DNA from 4 places in the Actinomadura vinacea genome. Region 2 is predicted to be linked to each of the others. Evidence: riboswitches for the same ligand, from Rfam matches in the RefSeq annotation. Region 2 holds a riboswitch; each other region holds the start of a gene.
The links. A riboswitch is a leader RNA that binds a small molecule or an ion and turns the genes downstream of it on or off. The one in region 2 is predicted to bind cyclic di-AMP.
Positions count from the first base shown of each region.

Region 1: it holds a riboswitch for cyclic di-AMP, as region 2 does, so the genes downstream of both, ABD340_RS19570 (CHAP domain-containing protein) here and ABD340_RS06680 (CHAP domain-containing protein) in region 2, are expected to answer to the same signal.
Region 3: it holds a riboswitch for cyclic di-AMP, as region 2 does, so the genes downstream of both, ABD340_RS00425 (coiled-coil domain-containing protein) here and ABD340_RS06680 (CHAP domain-containing protein) in region 2, are expected to answer to the same signal.
Region 4: it holds a riboswitch for cyclic di-AMP, as region 2 does, so the genes downstream of both, ABD340_RS17980 (C40 family peptidase) here and ABD340_RS06680 (CHAP domain-containing protein) in region 2, are expected to answer to the same signal.

Region 1 covers NZ_BAAARW010000012.1:921,509-925,271, forward strand. The annotation lists gene ABD340_RS19565 (bifunctional glycosyltransferase/CDP-glycerol:glycerophosphate glycerophosphotransferase) at 1-1,524, opposite strand, end outside; gene ABD340_RS19570 (CHAP domain-containing protein) at 1,734-2,477, opposite strand; cyclic di-AMP (ydaO/yuaA leader) riboswitch at 2,492-2,631, opposite strand; gene ABD340_RS19575 (TetR/AcrR family transcriptional regulator) at 2,965-3,573, opposite strand; gene galE (UDP-glucose 4-epimerase GalE) at 3,660-3,763, opposite strand, start outside.
Region 2 covers NZ_BAAARW010000005.1:25,451-29,213, reverse strand. The annotation lists gene ABD340_RS06685 (C40 family peptidase) at 79-1,131, shown strand; cyclic di-AMP (ydaO/yuaA leader) riboswitch at 1,661-1,801, shown strand; gene ABD340_RS06680 (CHAP domain-containing protein) at 1,811-2,563, shown strand; gene ABD340_RS06675 (putative metallopeptidase) at 2,606-3,763, shown strand, end outside.
Region 3 covers NZ_BAAARW010000001.1:94,208-97,970, forward strand. The annotation lists gene ABD340_RS00420 (hypothetical protein) at 1-263, opposite strand, end outside; gene ABD340_RS00425 (coiled-coil domain-containing protein) at 325-1,278, opposite strand; cyclic di-AMP (ydaO/yuaA leader) riboswitch at 1,282-1,474, opposite strand; gene ABD340_RS00430 (S8 family peptidase) at 1,637-2,806, opposite strand; gene ABD340_RS00435 (serine/threonine protein kinase) at 2,957-3,763, opposite strand, start outside.
Region 4 covers NZ_BAAARW010000012.1:562,064-565,826, reverse strand. The annotation lists gene ABD340_RS17990 (Mut7-C RNAse domain-containing protein) at 1-120, shown strand, start outside; gene ABD340_RS17985 ((deoxy)nucleoside triphosphate pyrophosphohydrolase) at 187-570, shown strand; gene ABD340_RS17980 (C40 family peptidase) at 628-1,629, opposite strand; cyclic di-AMP (ydaO/yuaA leader) riboswitch at 1,636-1,778, opposite strand; gene typA (translational GTPase TypA) at 1,968-3,763, shown strand, end outside.

The DNA of each region.
Region 1 (3,763 bases), on a different contig from region 2:
GGTCAGCCGCGGCCGCGCCGGCAGCCGCGTCCCGTCCGCTCCCACCCGTCCCGCGCCGGTCCGTCCCGCGGTGACCGGGACGGTGAACCGCTCGCCGTCCGCGCGCAGTGCGAGCCGGGCGTCCCACACCGGATCGACGAACCCGACGGGACGGAGCCGGCGCGCGGAGTCGAACACGGCCCGCCACTCGATCCGCTCGCTCCGGTGCGCCAGCCGGACCGGGATCCGGAGCGTCCGGCGGGGCCGGCGCCGGTCCCTCAGCTCCAGCGTCCCGGCGGGCCCGGCACCTGCCGGGATGCGGCCGAGCGGGTTGGCGATCCGGCCCGCGATCGTGACGCGCCGGCCGTCCCGCCGCAGCTCGGTCACGGTGACGGCCGGGCGCAGGCCGCTCAGCGGCCGCGCGCGCAGGCCCAGCGCGGTGACGTCGAGGATCTCCCGGGCGCGCGCGTCCTGCAGGTGGCGGCCGCCCCAGTAGATCCGGCCGTCCCGCTCCACCAGGTCGGCGCCCAGCTCGGGGATCCGCTTGCGGGCCAGTTCGGCGGCGGCGACGGCACCGTCGACGTCCCCGCGCCGCACCATGTACGCGGCGATCGCGGGCAGCCGGCCGGCGGCCTCCAGCGTGCCGGGGTGCAGCTCGGCGAGGTAGGGGGCGACCAGCCCGCGGAAGCGCGCCCGGTGCGGCTCGTCCCGCGTCCGCAGGTCGCGGAGGTAAAGAAGCAGGTCGTGGTTCAGGAACTTGGCGTCCTTGGCCAGCTTGAGGTGCTCGGCCCCGTGCGCCAGGAACGCGCGGTCGATCCGGCGGTGCACCTCCAGCCGGTCGGCCAGGTTGCGCAGCTCGCCCCGCCGGTTTGAGATCGACGGGCGGTCCGCGGCGGGCTCGACGCACCAGGTGTAGACGCGGTGCGGCAGGGTCGCGATCCGGGACGCGGCGAGGTAGGCCTCGGCCGTGAACAGCAGATCCTCGTAGTGCACGTCCTCGGCGAAGCGCAGCCCGTGCTCGGCGAGGAAGCCGCGGCGGTAGCACTTGTTGGTGGACAGGGTGTCGTAGAGCAGGTCGGGGCGCTCCAGGACGGACCCGTGCACGGCCCGGTTCCGGTAGAGCCGGGCGTACCAGGGCGTCTCCTTGGGCGGCGGGCCGCGATAGGACCGCACGCACAGACCGGAGACGAGGTCGGCGCCGGTCTCCTCGGCCGCCGCGACCATGTTCATGCAGGCGTGCCGGTCGAGGACGTCGTCGCTGTCGAGGAACATCACGTACGCGCCGCGGGCCAGTTCCACCCCGGTGTTGCGGGGCCGGCCGCAGCCGCCGGAGTTCTCCGGCAGGTGCGCGGCCCGGATCCGCCCTGGGCGCGCGGCGGCGAACCGGTCGGCGACGGCGCCGGTGGCGTCGCTGCTGGCGTCGTCCACGATCACCGTCTCGACGCTGCCCAGCGACTGGGCGAGCACCGATCCGACCGCGCGGGGAAGCCGCCGGGCATCGTTGTAGGCGATCACGATGACGCTGACGTCCGGCCGGATCCCCATCGAATCCCCCCATGGCCCGTGAATCCGTACTCCGGCTAGTGATTTCCACACAGCGCAATGGACGGGTCGATATGGGATCAAGCGGGTGTCGATCTTCGCGTTCTCGCGTGGCGGACGTGAGACGCCGAAGGGCGCCCCGCCCTCCCGCGATCAGGAAGTGATCACGGGTGGCGGGACGCCCTCGCCGGTTCCAGGCCGGGGCCGGGGGGTCAGCTCCGGTAGTCGGGGTAGCCGTACCCGGCGACCGTCGACTTGTCGCGGACCTTCTCCTTCACGGCGTTGTCGGTGTTGCCCTCGATGGTGGTGATGGTGCCGTCGCCGTTGTCCTTGACGACCATGCCGACGTGCTCGATGCCGGAGATGCCGCCGCCGTTCCAGGCGAAGAACACCACGGCGCCGGGCTTGGCCTTCTGGCCCCAGCGGCCGGTCTTCTTGAACCACTCGGCGTGCGCGACGGTGTAGGCATCGGCGCCCATGCCCTTCAGGCCGGCCTTCGCGCCGAGCCAGGACACGAACATGTTGCACCACTGGGCGCCCTTGTATTCGGACACGCTCCCGCCGTCGCGCGCGGCGGTCAGCTTGGCGGCGTTGCTCTTGATGTACCAGTCGTGGAACTTGGTCTCGCCGCCCTGGCCCTCGGTGATGCCGACCTGCTTCTCGGCCAGCTTGATGACCTGCTGGGTGGTGGCGGACTTGGCGTACTTGTCGGCCTTCTCGGGCGCGGCGGCCGGCGCGGCCTGACGGGCCTTGGCGGCGCCGGAGGCGGGGGCGGCTTCGGCGGAGGCGACCGCGCCCAGGGCCGACCCGAAGGTCAGGGCGCCGAGGACGACGCCGCCGATGACGCCGGTGGCGGCGCGGCCCCGCAGGGCCAGGGTCTGGGAGGTCAGCTCGCCCGCGCGGTCGCGGAGGGTGGCGAGCAGGGCACTATGGGAATGGTTCGAGCGGAACGACAAGGCAGGGGTCTCCTGATTCCTTCCATGGCCGCCTACCGGGTTAGCTGTCGGATTCGGGCGTGGAAGTCGCCCTACGGCGCACGTGGAAGTGCGCCGATTCACCCCAGAGAGATGGGTCCCCGGCTCCGGGCGCCGTCGTCGGCGCGGGATCGGACTCGGCGGAGCGGCGGCCGTCGATGGCCGCCGCACTGCGATCAGATGGATGACCACGGTTCGCGCGGGTTCGAAATCCGCACACGCGACCGTGATGGCGGGCTCGCCCCTGTCCGGGTGCGGCTCGCCGGCCCCCGGCGACGCATGGAGTGCATCCCCGGAACCAGACAGAAGGTATCAAACTTCCTGCTCAGCGCAAATCGAGGGCAAAGCGCCCGCCCCAGGGGCAAAAACGCGCCCTGGCCCCTTCCTGCCGCGCGGAACGCCTGTCAAACGGCGGGGCATGAGACAAAGGCCACACCAAGCGGAGGTCAGCCCCGGTGAGCGGCGCGCCTCACAGCGCGCGGGGCGCCATGGCCCCGGTGAGCACCAGCCGCCCCGACGTCCGCACCATCGCGGCCACCTCGTCCACCGGGCGGCGCAGCGAGGTCAGGCTGACCAGCCCGGCCAGCAGCACGTGCCCGAGCACGATCTCGATCTCCTCCCGGTCCGGGACCGGATCGCCGATCGCCGCGGCCAGCCGCTCCCGGACGAACAGGAAGAGCACCGTGCGGGCGTCGTCCACGCTGGAGTCGTCCGCCGTCACCGCCTGGACGATCGCCGAGGTCAGCGTCAACTCCTCGGCCGCCACCCGGACCACCCGCTCCAGCATCGACGTGAGCCGCTCCACCGGGGTCGTCCCGACCGCCAGGGAGTCGATGTCGTCGGTGATCCGGTGCGCCCAGGTGGCGGCGACCTCGGTCAGCAGGTGGTCCTTGGTGGCGAAGTAGCGGTACACCGTGGCACGCGCCACCCCGGCACGGTCGGCCACGTCGTGCATGGTCACGGCCGGGTAGCCGCCCTCTAACGCCAGCAGGCGCGCGGCCTCGATCAGTCGCTCCCGCCGGACCTGCTGCTCCTTGCTCAGGGTCCGCGTCACGGTGATCCGCACATCGCCGCTCAACGCGCCTCCTCGGTGGTACCGGACGTGTGACCGATCCCATACTCTCGCACGTCCGTCCGCACCGCGCGCGGCGGGTCACCCGAAGATCAGGCCGCGTCCATACGGCTCCGCCGCGCCGCCCATTCCAGCGAATGGCGAATGGCGTCCTCGATGGAATACTCGGGCTTCCAGCCGAGCAATTCCAGCGCCT
Region 2 (3,763 bases):
AACGAATCAGTTGTGACGGGTGTGACCCCTCGCTAGTGTCGTCCGCTGACATCGTGGACGAGAGGGGCACAACGGATCGTGGCCAGTGATCTCACCCGGGCGGGCTCCCTGAGAGAGCACGACCGCCCGAGCGGTAGCGCGGCACGCGGCACCTCCCGCAGGCTCACGGCGATCGCCGTGACGGTCTCGCTCGCGCTTCCCGTCACCGTGCTGCCCGCCACCGCCGCCAACGCCGAACCGCGGCCCAGCGCGGCAGAGGCGCGCAAGAAGCTCACCAAGCTCAACGAGCAGGTCGAGCAGATGGTGGAGAAGTACAACCAGCTCCAAGAGCAGCTCAAGGTCGCCAAGAAGAAGTGGAAGGCGACGCAGGCGGCGGGCAAGGAGGAGCTGGCGACCTTCAACCAGCTCCAGGAGAAGGTCGCGCAGATGGCGGCGACCGCCTACAAGCAGGGCAACACCGGCGACGTGGCCGGCTTCGTCGGCAACGAGAACCCGCAGGCCGTGCTCGACCAGGCCGCCGTGTTCCAGCACCTGTCCCGCAACCGCAACTCCGAGCTGGCCCAGTTCCTGGGGTCGGCGCAGCGGCTGCGGCGGGAGCAGGCCCAGGCCAAGGCCGCCTACGACGAGGCGGCCAAGAAGGCCAAGGAGGCCAAGGCCAAGAAGACCGAGGTCGAGAAGTCGATCAAGAAGCAGAAGACGCTGCTGGCCCGGCTGGGCGAGCCGTCCGGCTCCTCGGGCGGCGGCAGCACCGGCGGCTCCTACACCGGTCCGGCCAGCGGTTCGGCCCGCACGGCGCTCAACTTCGCCTACGCCCAGCTCGGCAAGCCCTACGAGTACGGCGCCACGGGCCCCGGAACCTATGACTGCTCCGGGCTCACCATGAGGGCGTGGGGGGCGGCGGGCGTCAACGTCACCCGCACGACCAACACGCAGTACGCGGCCACCAAGAGGGTCTCCAAGAGCGCGTTGCAACCCGGTGACCTGGTGTTCTTCAACAGCCTCAACCACATGGGCATGTACGTGGGCGGCGGCAAGATGATCCACGCCCCGCGCACGGGCAAGAACGTCGAGATCGTGCCCATCATGTCCGGCTACTACGCCTCGAACTACTACGGGGCCGGTCGCCCCTGAGCCGAGGATCGATGGCTGGACGAAGGCCGCCGGACCGCGTTATTCCAGGTCCGGCGGCTTTTTGTCGCCTATTTGCCATCTCGTAGACCTTTGCTATCTTGTGTCCACTCGCGGTACCCCCCAGGTGCCGCCCGGGCCCCGCGCGGCACCCGCGCACCGCGGCCCCGACGGCGCCCTCCAGGTGCCGCCTTCGATTCGGCACCTTCCAGGTGCCGCGTCCCCCTCCCAACGGCCGGCCCGGCCGCACCGTGAGCGCACCCTCGACGCGCATGGGCTCTGAGAGCGCGCCACGGCGGTCCCCCCATCGGGCCCCGGCCGCGGGCGTGCCCTGTTCCCGGGCCGCCCATCTCCAGCAGTACCCCTGACAACACATGGCCACGGCGTGGCCGCCCGTCCCCGTCTCCCTCGGGACTCCCCCACACACTGTCCCGTGGCGAGCCCGGGCGGCCACGCCCTACCCCCTCATCCGCGTACACGTGTACGCAGGGTGATCTGACCGAAATCCGAACAACGGGCGTCCGCACAGCACGGGCGCCCACCGCCGAGTCCGCGCGAGCGGAGCCGGGGACCCACGTCCCATCCGGGGTGAATCGGCCTTTGACCAGGCCGTAGGGCAGCTTCCACGCCCGAACCCGTCAGCTAACCCGGCAGGCGGCATGGAAGCTGAGGAGACCCCCACGTGCCAGGAAAGCACCGCACGCGCAACCCCTTGAACATCACTCTCCGTACTACCGGCGGCCTCGTCGCCGGGGCCACCGTGATCGGCCTGGCCGCCGCCACCACGCAGGCGTCGCTCGCCTTCGGCGACTCCCCGCGGCGCCCCGCCACCTTGGCCGCCGGGGCCGCGAACGTGACGGAGGCGAAGACCGTCCAGACCAAGCGGGGCAAGGGCCTCAAGGCCAAGCACGACAAGCGCGACAAGCGCGGCAAGCGCAAGAAGCCCACCGCCCAGGACGCCATCAAGCTCGCCCGTTCCCAGGTCGGGATCTCCGAGGACGCCGTCGGCGACACCAAGTTCCAGGACTGGTACAAGTCGACCGACCGCGCCAAGGAGACCGTGGAGCGCGACGGCGGCACCATCGGCGGCTACAGCTCCGCCGCCTGGTGCAGCATGTTCATCTCCTGGATCGGCCACCGGATCGGCGCCAGCGACCAGCTGGGCATGGACGCCTGGACGGTCGCGCACGCCCAATGGTTCGAGGACAAGGGCCGCTGGGGCGACAAGCCGCGGCCGGGCGCCATCGTCTTCTTCAACTGGGGCGGCAGCAAGAGCATCGACGACATCGAGCACGTCGGCATGGTGATCAAGGACAACGGCGACGGCACCGTGAAGACGGTGGAGGGCAACACCAGCAACGCCGTCCTGGTTCGGGAACGTTCCACAGCCTCTGTCGTCGGCTACGGCTACCCCCGGTACGCCAAGTCGAAGTGAGGCCCGGCGCGCCCGGACGGGCGCGCGCATAGGATCTCGCGCATGGATCGGGAGCGCGGACCCGGAGTCCCGCGGCGGAAGGCCCTCACGGCGATCGCCGCGGGCTCCGCCGTCTGCGCCCTCGCGGGCGCGGGCCTGTCCGCCGCCGGCTCCGAAGGCCCTGCCCGAAGCGCGTCCGGAGACCAGGCGCGGACGCTGCCAGGCCCCGATGTCGGACCGCCCGACCGGGAGGCGGTAGCCACCGTCCTGGCCAACCGGGCCGCGGCCGTCCGCGACCGCGACCGCGCCGCGTTCATGGCCACGGTCGCCGCCGCCCCGGCGGGCTACCGGCAGGCCCAGGCCGCGATGTTCGACAACCTGCTCAAGCTTCCGCTGGACGGCTGGCGGGAGCGGTTCGAACGGGTCGTCTCCACCACCGGGAGCGCCGTGCTCGTCCAGGTCACGCTCGGCTACCGGCTGCGCGGCCACGACGCCGACCCGCTGCGGCGCAACCGGCATCTGGCGTTCGCGCCGCGCTCGGGCACCTGGGTGATCACCGGTGCCGGCGCGGAACGCGGTCTCCCCGACGACGCCGAGATCTGGGACGGCGGCCCGCTCACCGCCGTGCGGGGCCGCACCGGCCTGGTCATCGGCGACGGGCCCGCCCTGGCGGAGATCGCACGCCGGCTGGACGAGGCCGTCCCCGCCGTCGCCCGGATCACCGGCGCGGCGGCCGTCCGGGGCTGGCGCGGGCGGGTGGTCGCGCTGGTGCCCGGCACCGACGCCCGGGCCGGCGCGCTGGCGGGCGGCGACCGCGACCTGGGCGGGATCGCCGCGCTCGCCACCGTCGCGCCCACCGCGGGCGGCCCCGGCGCGGACCGCGTCGTCATCGCGCCCGGCACCTTCGGCCGCCTCAACGACCTGGGCCGCGACGTCGTGCTCACCCATGAGCTGACGCACGTCGCCACCGGCGGGGCGCGCGACGGCCGCACCCCGATCTGGCTCATCGAGGGCTTCGCCGACTACGTCGGCTACCACGGCATGCCGGTGAGCGTGCCGTCGGCCGCGCGCGAGCTGCGCCGCGAGGTGGCCGCCGGACGGCTGCCCGCCGGGCTGCCCGGCCGCACCGCCTTCGACGCCGCCGCCTCCGGCCGGCTCTCCCAGAGCTACCAGGAGGCGTGGCTGGCCTGCCGCATGATCGCCGACCGGTACGGTGAGGCG
Region 3 (3,763 bases), on a different contig from region 2:
GGGCGATGCAACGCGGTTTCGTCGTCGGTCAAAGGCTCTGTGCGCAGGAAAGTTGCCTTTGCCGCCAACGTGGTGACGTCTGTGACGTAATAGCTGACGCGCTTTCGCCTGGTCCGCTTCAGATCCCCCAGGCCCCAGGTCTGGAGGTGCGGCCACCAAGCGTCGTACATGGCGACCTCAGCGTCGCGAAGCAACACGCGCATTGGTCGCTCGTCGCCCGGCCACGCGAAGACAGTGCCGGCTTCGACCTGCGCACGATCCATGATCTGAGTCTGAGATGTTCCCTCTCGGGTGACGTGCGGCCCTGGTCAGAGCGGCATACGGCTAGAAGACCGAAATGTGGACGTGGTCGTAGTGGTTGGCCGTCGCGCCGCCGCGGTTCTCCATGCTGCGCCAGCCGGGGCTGCGCATGTCGTAGATGCGCTGGCGCCAGATGACGTACTTGATGCCGAGCTTGCTGGCGTTGGCGATGGCGTAGGCGGCGGTCTGGTCGCCCTTGGTCTGTGCGCTGCCCGACGCCATCGAGCCGCCGGTGGTGACCATGAAGTCACAGGCGGTGCCGGTGGCGTGGTCCTGGGCGTCGGCGCCGCCGCGGTAGCAGCCGATGGTGGGGAACGGCCCGAACTCGATGTCGATGGTGTTCTTGGTCTTGGCCATCCGGGGGGTGGTTCCGCCCATGCCGGTGCTGGGCGACTCCGGCTTGAACTTCTTGATCAGCGCCTTGACCCGGGCCTTCTCCTTGACCAGGTCCTTGATCTCTTTCTCCAGGTCCTTGATCTTCTGCTCGGCCTCGCGCTTGGCCTTCGCCTGCTCGTTCACCAGCTGCTGGATCTGCTGCACCTTGGCGGACTGGTTCTGCGCCACGTGGCTGACCAGGGTGACGTTGCTGAGCGCGTTGGACGGGTCGCTGTCGGCGAGCACGGAGACCGAGGGGTCGGCGCCGCCCGTCATGTACTGGGAGGCCGCCAGCTGGGCCACCAGGCCGCGGGCGGCTTGGAGGTCGCTGTTGAGCACCTTGGTGCGGTCCAGGGCCTTCTTGACGCCGTACTGGGCGTCCTTCAGCTTGGCCAGGTCGCCGCCGTACGCCTTGTCGAGCTTCTCGATCTGGGCGTTCAGTTTGCGGATGCGGCCCCCGTCGCCCGGCTCCGCCTGTGCGGGGGGCGCGGTGATCGTGGTGCCCGCGGCCAGTGGCAGGGCACCTGCGAGTGCCACGAGTGCCAGGGCGGGACGCCGCAGCCGCGATTGCCAACTGGGGGTGGAGTTGGGGGTCCCCTCCACGTCCTCTCCTCTCCTCGATCGCCTACCGGGTTAGCTGACGGATTCGGGCCGGGAGTCAGCCCTATCACCGCCCGAGCTGGTGGACGGTGAATTCACCCCGGCCGGTCTGGGCCGGAGCGTCGCCGCCCCGGACCGTCCGGCTGTGGTTCCCCGGTTCCCGGGCGAACTGCGCCGCGGGACTCGGCTGGTCCGGCCGGACCCGCCCCGGGGGACGAAGCGGTCACCGGCCGAATGCCATCGAACTGTAAGGAACCATTCGGATCCTCGCCAAGATTAAACCCCTGTGACCCCTGGAAGGGCAGGGCAACAGAGAATCATGTCTTTCTCCTGGGAGCCGGGCCATCCTACGTGACCGGACTCACAGGCCGGCCTTGTACAGAAGCCTGTTGGCCGTGCCGGACGGAAGTCGCCCGATTCGCCCCTTCGTGGAGTTGTCGTTCAGCCATTTCTGCACCTGCGGGAACGTGGCGCCGCGGTTCCCGGCGAGGTACAGCGCGGCGGCGCCGCTGACGTGCGGGGCGGCCATCGACGTTCCGGAGATCGTCGACTTGCCGCCGCCGGGCCACGCCGAGGTGATCCCGTAACCGGGCGCGAAGATGTCCACGCACGAGCCGTGGTTGGACCAGGTCGCGCGGTTGTCGTAGACGGTGGTGGCGCCGACCGCCATCACCCAGCCTGCGCCGGCGGGGGAGGTGTTGCAGGCGTTCTGGTTCTCGTTGCCGGCCGCGACGGAGACGAACACGCCCGACTGCGACAGCTTCTGCACCGCCGTGTTCAGCGCCGCGGACTTGGGGCCGCCGACCGACAGGTTGGCCACGGCGGGCTTGGCGGCGTTCCGCTCCAGCCACTGGACGGCCTGCACGATGGTCGACATCGAGCCGGAGCCTTCGGCGTCCAGCACCCGCATGCCGCGCAGCTTGACGTTCTTGGCCACGCCCCAGGTCTTGCCGCCGATGGTGCCCGCCACGTGGGTGCCGTGCCCGTTGCGGTCCCAGCCGTCGCCGCCGAACTCCGGAGCCACCCAGGCGACCGAGGCCCGGTTCCCGAACTCGGGGTGCGTGGAGGCCAGCCCGGTGTCGATCACGTAGGCGGTCACGCCGGTGCCGGTCGACTTGTAGGTGTAGGTCTTCGACAGCGGCAGCCTGCGCTGGTCGATGCGGTCCAGGCCCCAGGTCGCCGAGCGCTGCGTGCCGACGGCCTTCACCACCTGGTCCTGCTCGATCGCGGCCACGGCCGGGTCGCGGCGCAGCTTGTCCAGCTGCGTGGTGCTCAGCTTGGCGGCGAAGCCGTTCAGCACCCCGTCGAAGAGCTTGACGGAGGTGGCGCGCACGCGCTTGGCCGCCGAGGCGGTGGACTCGCCGGACTTGAGCGTGACGATGTACCGGCCGGGCAGCGGGGTCCCGCGCGCCGCGGTGACGGTGACCGGGCCGGCCGCGGCGGGGGCCGCGGCGGCGGGCAGCGTGCCGGTCGCGCCGACGCAGGTGGCGGCCGCGCCGACGACGAGCACCCTTCGGTGGACAGTCCGCAAGAGCTCTCCTTCTCTCCGGCGGGACCGTGCGCGGTGCCCGCGGCGGCTGACATGACCGGTCAGCCCGGAGGTACTTTAATGGATCTCTTGCAGAAAGAGCCCTTAAATCACGATTAAATTGGCATTCCGGTCATCTCCGCCCGGCGCCGCTCAGGCGCGGGTGAGCTTGCCCTGGTAGCCGAGCGGGGTCCCGGCGCGCGTCCTCCAGGCGTACTGCAGGGTGCCGTCCGGCTGCCGGCTCACCTGGACGGTCCCGTTCGAGCACGGCTTCGGGATCGCCAGCATCATCTGCAGTTGCCGGTTGGTGCCCTTGGTGAAGGTGAGCGTCCCGGTGCAGCGGCTCCGCGGGTACACGGCCCGGGCCGTCGTCTCGCCCGCCTTGAACGTCACCTCGACCGGGAAGGAGGCACCGCGCCCGGGGTTGACCGCGGTGCCCTTCCATGTGCCGGAGAACCCCTCGGGGATGGCGCTCACCGGCCGGTCGTCGACCGGGGCGTTGGCGGGCCCGGCCTGCTGCGTGGCGTGGTCGTCCCGCCACTGCGGCAGCAGCACCAGCGCGATGATCAGGACGCCGACCAGCACCCCGATCGTGAGCGAGAGCGCCACCCCCAGCAGATGGTTGCCGGGACGCGGCAGGCTCTCCAGAAGCCCGCCCAGGCCGCGGCGGGGCTCCTCCTCGGGAGGGAGGGCGAGCACGGCCGTCAGACTCCGCTGGTCGTCGCCGGCGGGCGCCGGCATGCCCGGGATCAGGTGCGGTGTCGGCTCGGTCCGGTCGGTCGGCTCCGGCGGCGCGGGCGGTTCCGGCAGCGGGGGGACCGCCGGCATGGCCTGCGTCGCGAGGTCTTCGTCCCCCGGCTCGTCCCCGGCCGGGACGGAACCGTTCCGCGGCGGCAGCGGGAAGTCCGTGCGGGTGATCTCGGCGGGCTCGTCGAGCGGTGCGCGGCCGAACGACGCGGG
Region 4 (3,763 bases), on a different contig from region 2:
GGCCAGGTGTACTGGCGCGGCGCGCACGGCGACCACCTGGAGACGATCGTCCAGGACGCGGCCCGGATCGTCGCCGCCGCCCGTAACGGCGCCGAAACGCCGCAGAGCGCGGCCTCCTGAGACGCGGACGGCCGCCGTCCGGCATCATGCCGGACAAGAGAGGGGCTGGTTGCGATCGGTGTTGTGGTGGGCGCGGCGATCATTTCCGGGGGGCGGCTGCTGGCCGCGCAGCGGGCGGAGCCGCCCGAGCTGGCGGGCGGCTGGGAGTTCCCGGGCGGCAAGGTCGATCCCGGCGAGTCCGACGAGGACGCCCTGGTCCGGGAGTGCCACGAGGAGCTGGACGTCAAGATCGCGCTGGCCGCGCGGATCGGCGGCGACTGGCCGCTGAGCCTGGGCGGCGTGCTCCGCGTGTGGACGGCGACGATCATCGAGGGCGAGGCGAGACCGCTGGAGCATCTGGCGCTCCGCTGGCTCGGCGCGGACGAACTCCACGACGTGCTGTGGCTCGCCGGGGACCTGCCCGTGGTGGAGGCCGTCCGCCCCCACCTGCGAGGCGCCGCGGGCCCCTGACCGCCGTTCGGCCGGCCGGCCGTCCTCGCCGGGGCCGTCGCCGGCCCCGGCGGGCGGTCACTCGATGCGGTTGGCGCCGGCGTAGTCGGAGCGGTCGGACAGCTTGGAGATCTTGACGACGTCGCCGGTCTGCGGGGCGTGCAGGTACTTGCCGTCGCTCAGGTAGATGCCCATGTGGTGCAGGTCACCGCCGAAGTAGACCAGGTCGCCGGACCTCAGCTCGCCCTTGCCCACCTTGCGGCCCTGGCCGAACAGGTCGCCGGTGTAGTGCGGAAGGCCGGGCTTGCCGACCTTGCCGTAGGCCCAGACGACCAGGCCCGAGCAGTCGAAGCTGCTCGGCCCCGCGGCGGCCCACACGTACGGGCTGCCGATCTTGCTCAGTGCCTTGCGGGCCATCTTGGCGGGCCGGCCGGAGCCCTTCACGGTCGCGCTCAGGCCCGTCCCGGGGTCCTTGGCGGTGGTGGTGGTCAGCTTGTCGAGTTGCCGGGTGACCTCGTCCACCTTGGCCTTGGCCGCCTCGCGGGCGCTCAGGGACCGGGCGGCGGCCCGCCGGACCTGCGCGGTCCTGGCCGCGGCGGCCTGCTGGGCGCGGACGGCGCCGTCGATCTGGGCCTGGAGGCGGTTGACGGCCGCGGCCCGGCTCTGGGCCAGGTAGGCGGAGGCCGACAGGCCGGTGGCGCCGCCGCCGGCGAACATCATGTCGGGGCCGCCGGTCATGTAGTCGGCGGCGGCGAGGCGGCCGAGTTCCTCGCGGGCGGGAGCGGCCTGGGCCTGGAGGGTGTCGGCGGCCTTGGCCGCGTCCAGCTCGGCCTGCTTGGCCTTGCCCAGCTCGACCCGGGACTTGTTGTAGCGCTCGGTCAGCTTCTCGGCCTCGGTGTTGAGGGCGTCCAGCCGCTTGCGCAGCTCGCTTTCGCCGGGCGCCGGTGCGGCGGCGTGCGCGGACGCCGGGGAGGCGGACGCGGCGGGGGAGGTGATGGGGAGGCCGACGCCGCACACGACGAGCGAGGCGGTGGTGAGGGCGGGCACGACGAGTCGACGTTTGGGGGGTGCCGGTGTCAAACCGGTGTCTCCTCTCCTTGGCCGCCTACCGGGTTAGCTGTCGGGTTCGGGCCAGGAGTCGCCCTACGGCGCGCACCAGGGAGTGTGCGCCGATTCACCCCGGGGGTCTGGGTCCCCGGTTCCCTCGCGGGATTCGGCGGTCCGGCCGTCGTCCCGGGGGGCGGGACTCCGAACGACCGGATCTGCAGGAGCGTACAAAATTGGGGCAAAATTAGCCAAATAGAGTATTTGTGACGGATCGGGCAAGGGGGTGGGGCGAGGGAGCCCCTACGGCCAAGTAGAATCAGGGGGTCGCACGTCTGCGGCGGACCCCACACTCTCACCCAAGGCGAGACCGCATGCCCATCTCCACGCGCGATGACCTCCGGAACGTCGCCATCGTCGCCCACGTCGACCACGGCAAGACGACGCTGGTCGACGCCATGCTCTGGCAGTCCGGGGCCTTCCGCGAGAACCAGGACGTGGACGACCGCGTCATGGACTCCAACGACCTGGAGCGTGAGAAGGGCATCACCATCCTGGCCAAGAACACCGCCGTCCGGCACGCCGGGATGACCATCAACATCATCGACACCCCGGGCCACGCCGACTTCGGCGGCGAGGTCGAACGCGGCCTGTCCATGGTCGACGGCGTCGTGCTGCTGGTGGACGCCAGCGAGGGCCCGCTCCCGCAGACCCGGTTCGTGCTGCGCAAGGCGCTGGGCGCGCGGCTCCCGGTGATCCTGGTGGTCAACAAGACCGACCGCCCGGACGCCCGGATCGACGAGGTCGTCGACGAGACCTACGAGCTGTTCATGGACCTCGACGCCGAAGAGGACCAGATCGACTTCCCGATCGTGTACGCCTCCGGCCGCGCCGGCCGGGCCTCCCTCACCAAGCCCGGCAACGCCGAGATGCCCGACAGCCCCGACCTGGAGCCGCTGTTCCAGGTCATCAAGGAGACCATCCCGGCGCCGTCCTACGACCCCGACGCCCCGCTCCAGGCGCACGTCACCAACCTGGACGCCTCCAGCTACCTGGGCCGGATCGCGCTGTGCCGGGTGCACTCGGGGATCATCAAGAAGGGCCAGCAGGTCGCCTGGTGCAAGCGCGACGGCAGCGTCGAGCGGGTCCGGGTCAGTGAGCTGATGATGACCGAGGCGCTCACCCGCAAGCCCGCCGACGAGGCCGGTCCCGGCGACATCATCGCGCTGGCCGGCATCCCGGAGATCATGATCGGCGAGACCCTGGCCGACCCCGACGACCCGCGCCCGCTGCCGCTGATCACGGTGGACGAGCCGGCCATCTCGATGACCATCGGCACCAACACCAGCCCGCTGGCCGGCCGGGAGAAGGGCACCAAGGTCACCGCCCGGCTGGTCAAGGACCGGCTGGAGCGCGAACTGGTCGGCAACGTCTCGGTCCGGGTGCTGCCGACCGAGCGTCCCGACGCCTGGGAGGTCCAGGGCCGCGGCGAGCTGGCGCTGGCCATCCTGGTCGAGAACATGCGCCGGGAGGGCTACGAGCTGACCGTCGGCAAGCCGCAGGTCGTCGCCAAGGACATCGACGGCAAGCGGCACGAGCCGGTCGAGCGGCTCACCGTCGACATCCCCGAGGAGCACCTGGGCGCGATCACCCAGCTCATGGCGGTCCGCAAGGGCCGCATGGAGCACATGACCAACCACGGCACCGGCTGGATCCGGATGGAGTTCCTGGTCCCGGCGCGCGGCCTGATCGGGTTCCGCACCGAGTTCCTCACCGAGACCCGCGGCACCGGCATGGCGCACCACGTCTTCGAGGGCTACGAGCCCTGGTTCGGCGAGCTGCGCACCCGGCCGTCCGGCTCGCTGGTCGCCGACCGCACCGGCGCCGCCACCGCCTACGCGATCATCAACCTGCAGGACCGCGGCACCTTCTTCGTCGGCCCGACCACCGAGGTCTACCAGGGCATGATCGTCGGGGAGAACTCCCGCGCCGACGAGATGGACGTCAACATCTGCAAGGAGAAGCAGAAGACCAACGTCCGCTCCTCCACGGCCGAGGCCACCGAGACGCTCACCCCGCCCCGCCTGCTGACCCTTGAGGAGGCGCTGGAGTTCGTCCGCGAGGACGAGTGCGTCGAGGTCACCCCGGCGGCCGTGCGGCTGCGCAAGGT